Regions from separate parts of the Pseudescherichia sp. L3 genome, predicted to be linked through region 3. Evidence: predicted binding sites of a transcription regulator. Region 3 holds the regulator's gene; each other region holds the start of a gene.
The links. Region 3 encodes LexA, which represses DNA repair genes until DNA is damaged. Its sites were predicted from a motif close to TNCTGTATGTACATACAGNA; they were not measured.
Positions count from the first base shown of each region.

Region 1 (3,320 bases), on a different contig from region 3:
GGTAATAGGCTTTATAAAAAGAGAGGCATGAGATTACAGCGCGATGGAATATCTTATGGCTTAAAAGATGTTGAGGATGCTTTAAAAGGGTTAACTCTCGATATAGAAAGAACTTCTAACTTGGGGTATCGCTCATTAAGTGCTAAAATGCTCGAGGATTTAATTAAGTACGGCAATAACGACAGGATTTCCAAGGGGAAAAATGATCTCCCTTCAATCGAAGATCTGGAAAGATTTTTAAATCGAGTTGAAGAAACAGGCGCTACTATACGCGAAAGAAGAGCCTCTGTAACCAAGAAAAACTCGCTTATAGAGGCTTTAAAAAATCTCTATAATAAAAATGCAATCAAAGACATTACCTATCTAAATTATTTTTTGACGCAGCTCAATTCAGTTATTCAAGAAACTAAGGAGCAAGAATCCAAGATTGAAAGGTTCGTTGCAGTTTGTGATAAGTATCTTTCTTCTGCTGGTGATTCAAAATCATTAAAGTTTGACCCTCAGAGTCTTGAAGTAATTGTTAGGGATAGTCATACGGGAGATCGAATATCTTTAAATGATCTGTCCTCAGGAGAAAAGCAAGTCATCTCATTAATGGCAACTATATACTTAAGCGACAACTCCTCAAAAATAATATTAATTGACGAGCCTGAGTTATCATTATCAATCGACTGGCAGAGAATGATATTGCCAGATTTGAATGCTGGAGAGAATGTTAAACAAGTTATAGCTATAACTCATTCACCATTTATCTTTGATAATGAATTAGAATCATTCGCGACTTCTATGAAGGTTCGCAAAGGTTATGTCTCATGAGCGAAAACCTCTTAAATAATATGAAAAAAGAAATTTTCTCCAGAAATCCACTTAAGCAAGAAATTCTGCTGAAAAGTTCTTCTTTCGATAAAATTTTTGTTTTTGAAGGTGTAGACGATTATCCTGTATATGATGAGTGGATGAAGCGTAATTCCACTTACAACAACTCTGGACATTTAATTGCAAAAGGTAAAAAACAAATAATCGAGCTTTACGAACACGCTTTGGAAAAAGATGATCAAGAGATATTATCTGGCTGTTATTTCTTTGTAGATCATGATTATGATATTAATGAGCACAATTCCAAATGCATTGTTACTCTTTCTTGCTACTCTATTGAAAATTATATTATCAACTCTTGCTCAGTAAAGAGCTATTTAAAAGATGAGTTCAAGATGGATATTACTTGGTCAGACTTATTTGAGAAAGTTAAACATGATTTTGAAGCTGATTTGATTAAGTTTAATGAGTTGGCTAAGCAATTATGTAAGCCGTTATTTGTTAATCATAATATCAATGGTAAAGCTAAGTTTTATGACAAAATATCATCAGTTATTAATGTTGAGTATAAAAATATAAAACTGAAAGACGCTTCAAGAATAATAGGTTATGAGGTCGATGAAAAAAGCGCTGATGCTAAAAACTTGATCAAGTTATTTGAAGAATTACCATATGAAAGAGCAATTAAAGGGAAGTATCTATTCGAATTTATAAAATTATGGTTTTCTTCTTTGAAAATATATCTCTCTAGACATAAGGAATTGAGAATTACAAAAGATCCACTTATGTTAGAAAGGCGCAGGTTGGCTTGTGCAACGCCTGTACCTATAGAGCTTTTGAGATTTTCTTGATTATATTTAACCCGCTAAGGCGGGTTTGTTATTAGTGGGAGGTTATTTCTTTTTTATTCAGTGGGTTAACTATAGGGTAAGAAGTTGGCATAAGGTCTTTTACATGCTTAACAAGTTGATCATTCTCGCTATTGCGTGTACTGTTTATTTATACAGTAATTCCAGTGGGAGGGAGCATTATGCGTGTAGAAGTTACCATAGAGCGTACAAAAAAACTGCCGGACGGCGCTATGTCAGCACTTGAGAGCGAGCTATCAAAACGATTAAACAATCAGTTCTCAGGGTGCAAACTTACTGTGCGCCGCGCATCGACCGACAGCCTTAGCGTCATGGGCGGTGACAAAGATCATAAGAAAGCAGTAGAGACGATCTTGCAGGAAACCTGGGAAAGCGCTAACGACTGGTTTAACTGATTTGCGCGAGCTACGTTTTACGGCTGAACAGGGGGGTAATGTGGGTGACAGTGCTTTAAATTCATCAGACGCTGACTGGTATGACGTTGTCAGGCGGACTGATGGAGCAGTGATGTGTAGCTTTCCGGCGGGTGACCGCTTTCTGGTCTATCGCAGCGGCGGGATGATTTCCATGCGCCCGCTGCTGGACGAAGAAATAATTTTTACGCCAAATGCCGTTGTGCAATTCCTCACGGGTCTTGGCTATCGTATTGATGGCCCATCTGATAATATGATCTCATCGGTCTGAACAGCCGGTAAACCTGCTGCGCCACGGAGTGAACACCATGGCGCAATTACAACTCATCAAGCAGTCCTCAGGAATCCTGATCCCCGCTACGCCGGAGACCAGCGAATTTCTACATTCAAAATGCAAGCTTGGCGCGGTACTCGAGGCGGATTTCCGCCAGCTGCGCAATCCTGCATTTCACCGTAAATTCTTTGCGCTGCTTAACCTAGGCTTCGAATACTGGGAGCCTACCGGCGGGGCGATCTCCTCTAACGAGCGCAGGCTGGTCACCGGCTACGCTAAATTCCTGGCTGCGTTCAGCGGCAGCGAAGGCGCGCTGCTGGATGCAGCTGAGCAGTATTTGGTGCGCATCGCTGATAAGCGCGCCGGTAGCATCAGCATCTGCAAATCTTTCGACGCCTATCGTTCATGGGTGATCGTGGAGGCTGGTCATTGCGACGCCATTCAGTTGCCTGATGGCACCCTCCGCCGACATCCCCGCAGCATCGCGTTTGCCAGCATGGACGAGCTGGAGTTCCAGCAGCTCTATCGCGCAGCGCTCGATGTGCTCTGGCGCTGGATCCTCTCCCGCGCATTCCGCAGCCAGGCGGAGGCCGAGAACGCCGCTGCGCAACTGCAGCACTTCGGGGGCTGAGCATGACTAAGAAACCCCGCCGTAAGTGCGCAAATAACGATTGCCGTCAGTGGTTTCACCCTGCGCGGGACGGGCAGGTGGTCTGCAGTTACGAATGTGCCACCGTGGTTGGCAAAGAACAGGCCGCGAAGACCCGTGCAGAGGCGCAGCGCAAAGAATCCGCTCGCCAGAAGGCAACTGATAAAAAAGAGCGTGCCGCCTGGCGCCAGCGGAAGGCCGCGGTTAAACCGCTCAAACACTGGGTAGATCTGACACAGCGTGCCGTAAACGATATCTGCCGTGAAACCGAGCTGGCCGCCGGGAAGGGATGTATATCC
Region 1 covers NZ_JANKYC010000001.1:1,515,719-1,519,038, reverse strand. The annotation lists gene NR795_RS07390 (AAA family ATPase) at 1-816, shown strand, start outside; gene NR795_RS07385 (DUF4435 domain-containing protein) at 813-1,667, shown strand; gene NR795_RS07380 (DinI-like family protein) at 1,847-2,080, shown strand; gene NR795_RS07375 (hypothetical protein) at 2,121-2,369, shown strand; gene NR795_RS07370 (DUF1367 family protein) at 2,407-3,003, shown strand; gene NR795_RS07365 (recombination protein NinG) at 3,006-3,320, shown strand, end outside.
Region 1: a site for LexA is predicted at 1,806-1,825, ahead of NR795_RS07380 (DinI-like family protein). Genes of this name have one in related genera too.

Region 2 (3,320 bases), on a different contig from region 3:
GTAAACCATGCCGCCCGCTAAACAGAAATAAAAGCGCTGTTTTTACCCGAACTGCGTGCCTGCTTCCGCCGCGTACCTCTTCGCTGTCACATTTGTTTGCAATTGTTCCAGGATTCGACACAAGATTTTCCGTACAAAGGTCAGCTCTTTTGTCACACCTTAAGGATATCCTCTTGAAACGCCGTTTGTTTGTTGCCGTCTCCCTCCTTGCTGTTTGCGTGAATTCTGCCCTGGCTGCCAGCCCCTCTTTTACTGTACAGCCTCCGCAGATCCAGGCCGGTGCCTGGGTATTAATGGACTACACCACGGGGCAGATATTGACCGCAGGCAATGAACACCAGCAGCGTAACCCGGCTAGCCTCACTAAGCTGATGACCGGCTACGTGGTTGACCGCGCTATCGATAGCAAGCGCATCACGCCGGACGATATTGTTACCGTTGGTAAAGACGCCTGGGCAAAGGGAAATCCGGTATTTGATGGCTCCTCGCTGATGTTTATCAAGCCGGGGGATCGCATCACGGTGCGCGATCTGAGCCGTGGCCTGATCGTTGACTCCGGCAACGACGCCTGCGTGGCGCTGGCGGACTATGTTGCTGGCGGCCAGCCGCAGTTTGTGAAGATGATGAACAGCTACGCGCAGAAGCTCAACCTGCGCGATACCCACTTTGAGACCGTCCACGGTCTGGATGCACCGGGCCAGCACAGCTCGGCCTACGATCTGGCCGTACTTTCCCGAGCCATCATTCACGGTGAGCCCGAGTTCTACCACATGTATAGCGAGAAGAGCCTCACCTGGAACGGTATCACCCAGCAGAACCGTAATGGCCTGCTGTGGGACAAGTCGCTCAACGTCGACGGTCTAAAAACCGGCCACACCTCCGGGGCGGGCTTTAACCTTATTGCTTCCAGCGTTAACGGCCAGCGGCGGCTGATCGCGGTCGTGATGGGCGGTGAAAGCCCGAAAGGTCGTGAGGAGCAGGCACGTAAGCTGCTGCACTGGGGCGATGATAACTTTGATACCGTACAGATCCTGCATAAAGGGAAACAGGTAGGAAGCGAGCGCGTCTGGTACGGCGATAAAGAGAAGGTGGCGCTGGGTACGGACCGCGACTTCTGGCTGGCACTGCCCAAGGCCGATTTGGACCACATCAAAGCCAAGTACGTGCTGAACGGTAAAGAGCTGGAAGCGCCGATGCCCGCGAACCAGCAGGTGGGCGAGGTGGAGCTATATGATAACGGCAAGCTGGTTGCCCGCTCACCGCTGGTCACTCTGGAAGCGATTGAGAAAGGCGGCGTTTTCTCACGTATGAGCGACTATCTGCACCACGTGCTGTAAGAGAGCGCGGGCAGGCTGGCAACTCTGCGAGTCTGCTCGCATACTGAACAGTTCAGGGGTGACAGTAAGCCCTTAAAAAGAGAGAGTGTATATCCATACAGCAATCATCGCGGAGGCAGCATGGACTACAGTATCAAACAGCTCGATAAGCGCACCATTGCCGGGTTTCATCTGGTGGGTCCGTGGGAAAAGACCGTTAAGCAGGGTTTTGCACAGCTTACTCTGTGGGTGCAAAGTAATCATCTCCAGCCGCAGGAGTGGATCGCCGTCTACTACGATAACCCCGACGAAGTCCCGCCGGAGAAACTGCGTGCCGACACGGTTATTTCAGTGCCCGAAGGGTTCACCGTTCCGGAAAACAGCGAGGGAGTGATCCTGAGCGAGCTGCCCGGCGGTCAGTATGCTGTGGCCCGGGCGCGGGTCTATAACGAAGAGTTTGAAAAAACCTGGGATCTCTTTTTTGACAGCCTGCTCCCGGATGCCTACTACCAGATAGCGGCCCGGCCCTGCTTTGAGCGCTACCTGAATGCAGACAGCAGTAGCGGCTACTGGGACGTTGAGATGCACATTCCCGTTGAGCCGAAGTCACTTTAAGCGTCCGCTTACCGTTGATCCTGTCAGCCTGTTTACTGATTTTAATCATTAAAAGCAGCTTTTACGGGGCTTTCGGTCACAACGCCAGGGCCCCGGCGCGAAAATTCGCTACAATTGCGCCTTTGGACGTCTTAGCCGGAGAGCGTGGTGCGCACCGACAAATCACTTAGCCCTTTTGAAATACGCTTATACCGCCACTATCGCCTTGTGCATGGGGCCAGAATAGCGCTGGCGTTTATTCTCACCTTTCTGCTGGTGCGCCTGCTAAACATTCCTGAGGGCACCTGGCCGCTGATTACCCTGGTGGTGATTATGGGGCCTATCTCCTTTTGGGGTAACGTCGTGCCGCGTGCCTTCGAACGTATCGGTGGCACTATCTTCGGTTCGGCGCTAGGGCTGATAGCCCTGAAGCTGGAAGTGATCTCTCTGCCGCTGATGCTGCTCTGGTGCGCCGCCGCGATGTTTCTCTGTGGCTGGCTGGCGCTGGGCAAGAAGCCCTACCAGGCGCTGCTGATCGGTATTACGCTTGCGGTTGTGGTGGGTGCACCGGCGGGAGATATGCAAATTGCGCTGTGGCGAGGCGGAGACGTTATTTTAGGCTCGCTGCTGGCAATGCTGTTTACCGGTATCTGGCCGCAGCGGGCTTTTCTGCACTGGCGTATCCAGATGGCGAACTACGTCACCAACTTCAACCGTGTCTACCAGGCGGGCTTCTCACCGAACCTGGTGGAGCGCCCGCGGCTGGAGAAGCATCTGCAAAACATTCTCAATGATGTCGTAAAGATGCGCGGCCTGATTGTGCCTGCCAGCAAAGAGACGCACATTCAGAAAGCGATTTTCGAAGCTATTCAGACCGTAAGCCGCAACATGGTGTGTATGCTTGAGCTGCAGATCAACGCCCACTGGGCGTCGCGGGCCAGCCACTTCGTGATGCTTAACGCCCGGACGATCCGCGAGACCCAGACCATGACGCAGCAAACGCTGCTGACCATCGCCCATGCGCTCTACGAAGGTAATCCGCAGCCGATTCTTGCCAACAGCGAGCGGCTTAACGAGATAGTGGTGGAGCTGCGGGAGCTGATCCAACAGCATAAAGATGAGCCATTAGCGGAAACTCCGATGCACAGCTACGTGTGGTTAAGCATGGAGCTGGCGCGGCAGCTGGAGCTGCTTTCGCATCTTATCTGCCGGGCGCTGCGCAAATAAGCTGCATCCGTAAATGAATCAGCAGCCGGTTGTTTCGATTCAGCCTGATTTAGCGTTATGATATTTAGAGGGATAAAATCATTGTCATCAGCAACGCCTAAAAGTATGTTTACCCTACAGCGGTTGCTTTAACGAATCCGAATCTGATATTAGCAGGGGTGTAAAAATGGAAACTACTAAGCC
Region 2 covers NZ_JANKYC010000001.1:1,910,389-1,913,708, reverse strand. The annotation lists gene dacD (serine-type D-Ala-D-Ala carboxypeptidase DacD) at 168-1,337, shown strand; gene sbmC (DNA gyrase inhibitor SbmC) at 1,458-1,931, shown strand; gene NR795_RS09380 (FUSC family protein) at 2,079-3,137, shown strand; gene NR795_RS09375 (DUF496 family protein) at 3,304-3,320, shown strand, end outside.
Region 2: a site for LexA is predicted at 1,421-1,440, ahead of sbmC (DNA gyrase inhibitor SbmC). Genes of this name have one in related genera too.

Region 3 (3,320 bases):
CATCACTACGTGCTTCTGCCCATGTATTCGCTGCCCCTGCCTGAGTGACTACTCCAAAAGAGACCGCAAGTGTTACCACTGAAAGCTTAAAAATTTTTTTCACAGTTTGCCCTGTCTTATTGATCAAAGGTCGATTTATGCCCTGCCAGTTATCGCCTGGCGAGAGGTGAACTATTGCTGTGAAAAGCGATGCTAAATGCAGCTAATTCGTTTTTTACCTGCATGAGAATATTTTTATTCGTAACAATCTGCGTCTTTTTATAAAGACTCTTTACTTATAGAGGAGGAAATTCGATTGGGGAAGTTTTTCTACTACGGGCGTTGAAAATTTCAGGTAAATGCCAGGGGTAAGGCCTCTTGCGGGCGGAAGGATGGCGTGGATCTCGGCGTTCGCCACAGGATATGGTAAAGTAGCAGTTTCAACGTTATTACATTACGTCACTTGAGGATGCCCAATGGATAAGACCACTTCGCAGCAGATGCTGGCACATGCTGAAACGCTGTGCGCGCAGCGCAACGTGCGCCTGACCCCGCAGCGCCTTGAGGTTCTACGCCTGATGAGCCTGCAACAGGGTGCGATCAGCGCTTACGATTTACTCGATCTTTTGCGTGTCTCTGAGCCGCAGGCCAAGCCGCCAACGGTTTATCGCGCTCTCGACTTCCTGCTGGAGCAGGGATTTGTGCATAAGGTTGAGTCGACAAACAGCTACGTGCTGTGTCACCTCTTCGATCAGCCCACGCATACGTCGGCGATGTTCATCTGCGATCGCTGTGGCGTGGTAAAAGAGGAAGCGGCTGAGGGCGTGGAAGATATCATGCATGCGCTAGCGGCAAAGATGGGCTTTGCGCTACGGCATAACGTTATTGAGGCGCACGGGCTTTGTGCAGCGTGTTCGGAAGTGGAAGCCTGTCGTCATCAGGGCGAGTGCCAGCACGATCACAGCATCTTAGTGAAGAAAAAACCGCGTTAGGCTACGAGGTAGAGCAGGAAGGGTCGGTACATCCTTGTACCGTCGGGCAGGGCATTCAAGCTGTCTATCTAGCGTGATTACCAGCGATACTCGTTACGAGTTTCCCATTCGCCGACTTCTTTCTCGGCCTGGTCTTTCTGATAACCGTAACGTTCTTGAATTTTACCGACCAGCTGGTCGCGTTTACCTTCAATAACGGTCATATCATCGTCCGTTAATTTGCCCCATTGCTCTTTCGCTTTACCTTTGAACTGTTTCCAGTTACCGCCGACTTCGTCTTTATTCATAATGGTATCCTCATCATCGTTCGGTGTTGAATAGCAATATTCGTTGGTCCTTCGTTACGTTCGTTATCTGCTGAACGTGATAATAATTGTAGCTAAGGATTTTCTAAGGTGGGATTTATTCGGAATATTTAACCATTCAGAGGCAAACAAACAACAGGAAGAGAGGGCAAAAAAAGAGGGAGCAAATGCAGGAACAAAAAAATAGATTAAGCGCTGTGGCAGGATAAAGCGAGCTGCCACAGGCACTTACAGGATATCAGAGCCATTCGCCGTTGCGAATAACGCCGACCGCCAGCCCTTCAATACTGAAATTCTGCTGACGCAGGTCAACAACGATAGGATCGAAGTCGCTGTTTTCAGGCAGTAGCTGTACGGTATTGCCCTGCTTTTTCAGCCGCTTTACCGTCACTTCATCATCAATACGCGCCACGATCACCTGGCCGTTACGCGCTTCCTGAGTTTTATGTACTGCCAGCAGATCGCCATCCATGATGCCGATATCTTTCATCGACATCCCGCTAACCCGCAGCAGGAAATCAGCGCTGGGCTTAAACAGGGAGGGATCGACCTGGTAGTGGCCTTCAATATGCTGCTGCGCCAGCAGCGGCTCACCGGCAGCGACGCGGCCAATCAACGGCAGCCCCTCTTCCTCTTCCTGCAGCAGTCGGATCCCGCGCGATGCGCCGGAAACAATCTCAAGAACCCCTTTACGCGCCAGCGCTTTCAGGTGTTCTTCCGCCGCGTTTGGCGAACGGAATCCCAAACGCTGCGCAATCTCAGCACGCGTCGGCGGCATGCCGGTCTGGCTGATGTGATCGCGAATGAGATCAAACACCTCTTGCTGCCTGGCTGTTAACGCTTTCATCCCGCCCCCTGGGTGTATATACAGTTATGCTGTGAGTATATACAGCAAAAACTGTTTTTGAAACCAAATTTTGAGCAAAACCGCCGCACAAGCCCGATTTTGCGCACCTTAGCGGTAATGTGGCCAGAGCAGCATGCCCCAGGTTGCCAGCGCAAGCAGGATAGACATCAGCACCGCCGCTGAGCCCATGTCTTTGGCCCGGCCGGAAAGCTCATGAAAATCAGTGCCAATGCGGTCAACAACCGCTTCGATCGCGCTGTTCAGGATCTCCACTATCATTACCAGCACTACGGACCCAATGAGCAGCACGCGGGTAATAGCGTCTACGTCGAGCCAGCAGGCGATAACAATAGCGAGGATCACCGCCACGGCCTCCTGGCGGAAGGCGGCCTCATTGAGCCATGCCGCACGAACGCCCTTCCATGAGTACCCTGCAGCTTTAATGATTCGGGTTAAACCAGTGGTATTATTGGCCATCAAAAGAACCTTTTTATGTAATTATCGTCAATGTCTATGCGAGCGTACCGAGGTACAAAAGATATTCTGCGCGCTTTCTGATATTCTTGCGGCGCAATGGCATTATTAACCAGAGGCTTCACATTGTTTATGTCCGGCTGGCCACGAATTTACTACAAATTACTGAATTTACCATTAAGCGTGTTGGTAAAAAGCAAGTCGATTCCGGCAGAACCTGCCCAGGAACCAGGACTCGATACCTCACGCCCTATTATGTACGTTTTGCCTTATAACTCGAAGGCAGACTTACTGACTTTGCGTGCTCAGTGTCTGGCACATGAGCTGCCCGACCCGCTGGAGCCGCTGGAGATCGACGGCGCGCTGCTGCCGCGCTACATCTTTATCCATAGCGGCCCGCGTGTTTTTAGCTGGTACACGCCAAAAGAAGATTCCGTTAAGCTGTTCCATGACTACCTGGATCTCCACCGTAATCACCCGGATCTGGACGTACAGATGGTGCCGGTATCGGTGATGTTTGGCCGCTCGCCGGGGCGCGAAAAAGGCGAAGTTAACCCGCCGCTGCGCATGCTGAACGGCATCCAGAAGTTCTTTGCCGTCTCCTGGCTGGGCCGCGATAGCTTTGTGCGCTTCTCCCCGCCGGTCTCCCTGCGCCGGATGGCCACCGAGCATGGCACGGACAAAATTATCGCCCAGAAGCTGGCCCGCGTAGCGCGCATGCAT
Region 3 covers NZ_JANKYC010000002.1:745,272-748,591, forward strand. The annotation lists gene NR795_RS15060 (conjugal transfer protein TraF) at 1-103, opposite strand, end outside; gene zur (zinc uptake transcriptional repressor Zur) at 456-971, shown strand; gene NR795_RS15070 (CsbD family protein) at 1,049-1,258, opposite strand; gene lexA (transcriptional repressor LexA) at 1,515-2,123, opposite strand; gene NR795_RS15080 (diacylglycerol kinase) at 2,232-2,600, opposite strand; gene plsB (glycerol-3-phosphate 1-O-acyltransferase PlsB) at 2,730-3,320, shown strand, end outside.

Region 4 (3,320 bases), 460 kb from region 3:
CGCATCAGCATTGCGCCTGCCAGGCCAATACGCCGGGCATGGTTACGCTGTGCGGTCGGGAGTTTTGCAACGACCAGAGAGAGGAAAATAATATTGTCGATCCCGAGCACAATCTCCAGCAGCGTCAGCGTACCGAGCGCGAGCCAGGCGTTGGGATCGGTTATCCATGCAAATAACATCGTAAAGTCCTGCCAAAAAAAGAAGCGCTAATTATAAGCCTCTGGCAGGCGAGGGCAAAAAATTTAATAACCCTGCAACAAAAAATGCCGCGCCAGCAGCGCGCGGGTGAAGTTCTTTTTCAGATAGAAGCCGCGCGGCAGCGTCAGAATCGGCTGGCCATGCTGGCCCACCGCCTCGGTCAGCGCCTTGCTGTTTGCCGCCTTTGGCCGAAGCTGTAGCACCTCGCCATGGCGGGCGGTGATGCTCTCTACCTGACCCAGCACAATAAGATCCATCAGCTCCTCCCAGTCCATGCGCAGCTGCTGCTCTTCCTGAACGCTTGGACTCCACAGCAGCGGCGAGCCAACCCGGCGGCTGGCGACAGGGATCTCCCGCGAGCCCTCTACCGGGATCCACAGCACCCGCGTCAGCTTGTGACGCACGTGACTGCTCTCCCAGGTAACGCCGCTGTTGCCGGTCAGCGGTGCAACGCAAACGAAGGTTGTCTCCAGCGGACGGCCCAGGCTGTCCACCGGAATGGTCTTCAGCTCCACCCCTAGCGCAGCGAAATCTTGCTCAGGCTTGCTGCCCGCGCTCGCCCCCAGCCAGCGCTCCAGCAGCACACCGGTCCAGCCCTTATCACGCTTGAAGTCTGCCGGAACCGGCAGCCCAGCCAGCGCACCCAGCTCGCCAAGTGTCAGCCCAGCCAACCGCTGCGCCTGCTCAAGCAGAGCGCTTTCCGAGTCTGGCGGAGAGGTAAAAGGAGAGAGCGGCAGCATATATACAACCTCTGGTTAAAAAATGAACAGCAATAGTGCACAGGGGGCAACGGGATAGATCTTTTCCCACAGCGATAAACAACGCAATGATTTTTAGGATTTTTTTCCCTTGCGCGATCTCTGTTGCGCAACGGGTCGCCATGTTTTCCAAATCTGGTCACTGACAATGAACAGGATCTTACACCATGTTATCCACAGAAAAGTGGGATAAGTGAGAAAAACCCGGACTACTGTTTCCATTTACAGCCTTGACGTGCGACCAAAATCGAATTTTCGCACAAATTGTGCTTAACTTATTGGCACAAACTGTGGATAAAACCGGCTCTGTTCGATCTTTCATCAGTTGTCGGATCGTGCCTGTGATACACGTCACATAATGATCCCGATAGCATAAAGATCGTGATATAACCTAATGAATAGTCCCAAATTATTTTTACGAGTGATAAACTGATTGTTCAGGGCCGTCAGGGTTTTCCCGGAGTAATTCCGTACTTCTGCACAACTCTATCCACAGAAATCGTGAATAAAACCGCAGCCGATGCGCCCATTCTGTTTATAACTCGGGTGATAATTGTGAGTTATTCAAATGTTATTCGGTTATAGCGCATTGAGAGAGTGGTTTACCGTATCTCACGAGTGTGAAACAATCGTTTAATTCAGGTTTATTTTGAGGTAGTCCGGTGATTGATGACGATGGCTACCGCCCAAATGTGGGTATCGTAATCTGTAATCGACAAGGCCAGGTCATGTGGGCCAGGCGCTTCGGTCAGCACTCATGGCAGTTTCCCCAGGGCGGTATCAACCCTGGCGAGTCCCCGGAGCAAGCTATGTACCGGGAGCTGTTCGAAGAGGTGGGGCTGAGCCGTAAGGATGTACGTATTCTTGCTTCGACCCGCAGCTGGTTGCGTTACAAGTTACCAAAACGTTTGGTGCGTTGGGACACAAAGCCGGTTTGTATCGGCCAAAAACAGAAGTGGTTTCTTTTGCAATTGATCAGCAACGATGCGGATATCAATATGCAAACCAGCAGTACCCCTGAGTTTGATGGCTGGCGCTGGGTAAGCTACTGGTATCCTGTTCGTCAGGTTGTCTCGTTTAAGCGCGATGTTTATCGTCGGGTGATGAAGGAGTTTGCAAGTGTGGTTATGGCGCTGGCGGAGAGCACCCCAAAGCCACAACACTCTCCTGCCTGGCGACGTAAGAGAGGATAAGCCATACATATCATGCTCACCCGGTTACGAGAAATAGTTGAGAAAGTTGCCAGCGCGCCACGCCTTAATGAGGCGCTGGATATTCTGGTGACGGACATCTGTCTGGCGATGGATACCGAAGTCTGTTCGGTCTACCTCGCCGATCACGACAGACGCTGCTATTACCTGATGGCGACGCGCGGGTTGAAAAAGCCGCGCGGCCGCACCATCACGCTCGCATTCGATCAGGGTATCGTCGGCCTGGTAGGCAGGCTGGCGGAGCCGATTAACCTCGCCGACGCGCAAAAGCATCCCAGCTTTAAATACATTCCCTCAGTAAAAGAGGAGCGCTTCCGCGCCTTCCTTGGCGTGCCGATTATCCAGCGGCGTCAGCTGCTGGGCGTGCTGGTGGTACAGCAGCGCGAGCTGCGCCAGTTTGATGAGAGCGAAGAGTCGTTTTTAGTCACGCTGGCCACCCAAATGGCGGCGATCCTCTCTCAGTCGCAGCTTGCCGCGCTGTTTGGCCAGTATCGCCAGACGCGTATTCGTGCCCTGCCTGCCGCACCCGGCGTCGCCATTGCCGAGGGGTGGATGGATGCCACCCTGCCGCTGATGGAGCAGGTCTACGAAGCCTCGACGCTGGACACCGCCCTTGAGCGTGAACGCCTCACCGGTGCGCTTGAGGAGGCCGCCGGCGAGTTTCGTCGCTACAGCAAGCGCTTCTCTGCCGGGCAGCAGAAAGAGACGGCGGCCATCTTCGATCTCTACTCCCACCTGCTGTCGGACGCCCGCCTCAGACGCGAGCTGTTCGACGAGGTGGATCGCGGTTTCGTGGCCGAGTGGGCGGTGAAAAAGGTCATCGGACGCTTTGCCGAACAGTTTGCTGCCCTCTCCGACGGTTATCTCAAGGAGCGCGCTGGCGATCTGCGCACGCTGGGTCAGCGCCTGCTGTTCCACCTCGATGATAGCCTACAGGGCCCCAATACCTGGCCCGAGCGCTTTGTGCTGGTGGCCGACGAGCTCTCCGCTACTACGCTGGCTGAACTGCCTCACGATCGGCTGGTCGGGGTGGTCGTACGCGACGGCGCAGCCAACTCCCACGCGGCGATTATGGTGCGTGCGCTGGGCATCCCAACGGTCATGGGGGCCGATATTCAGCCCTCGGTGCTGCATCGTCGCACGCTGGTGGTGG
Region 4 covers NZ_JANKYC010000002.1:280,556-283,875, reverse strand. The annotation lists gene NR795_RS12885 (TerC family protein) at 1-179, opposite strand, end outside; gene mutH (DNA mismatch repair endonuclease MutH) at 243-938, opposite strand; gene rppH (RNA pyrophosphohydrolase) at 1,619-2,149, shown strand; gene ptsP (phosphoenolpyruvate--protein phosphotransferase) at 2,162-3,320, shown strand, end outside.
Region 4: a site for LexA is predicted at 1,167-1,186, ahead of mutH (DNA mismatch repair endonuclease MutH). Genes of this name have one in related genera too.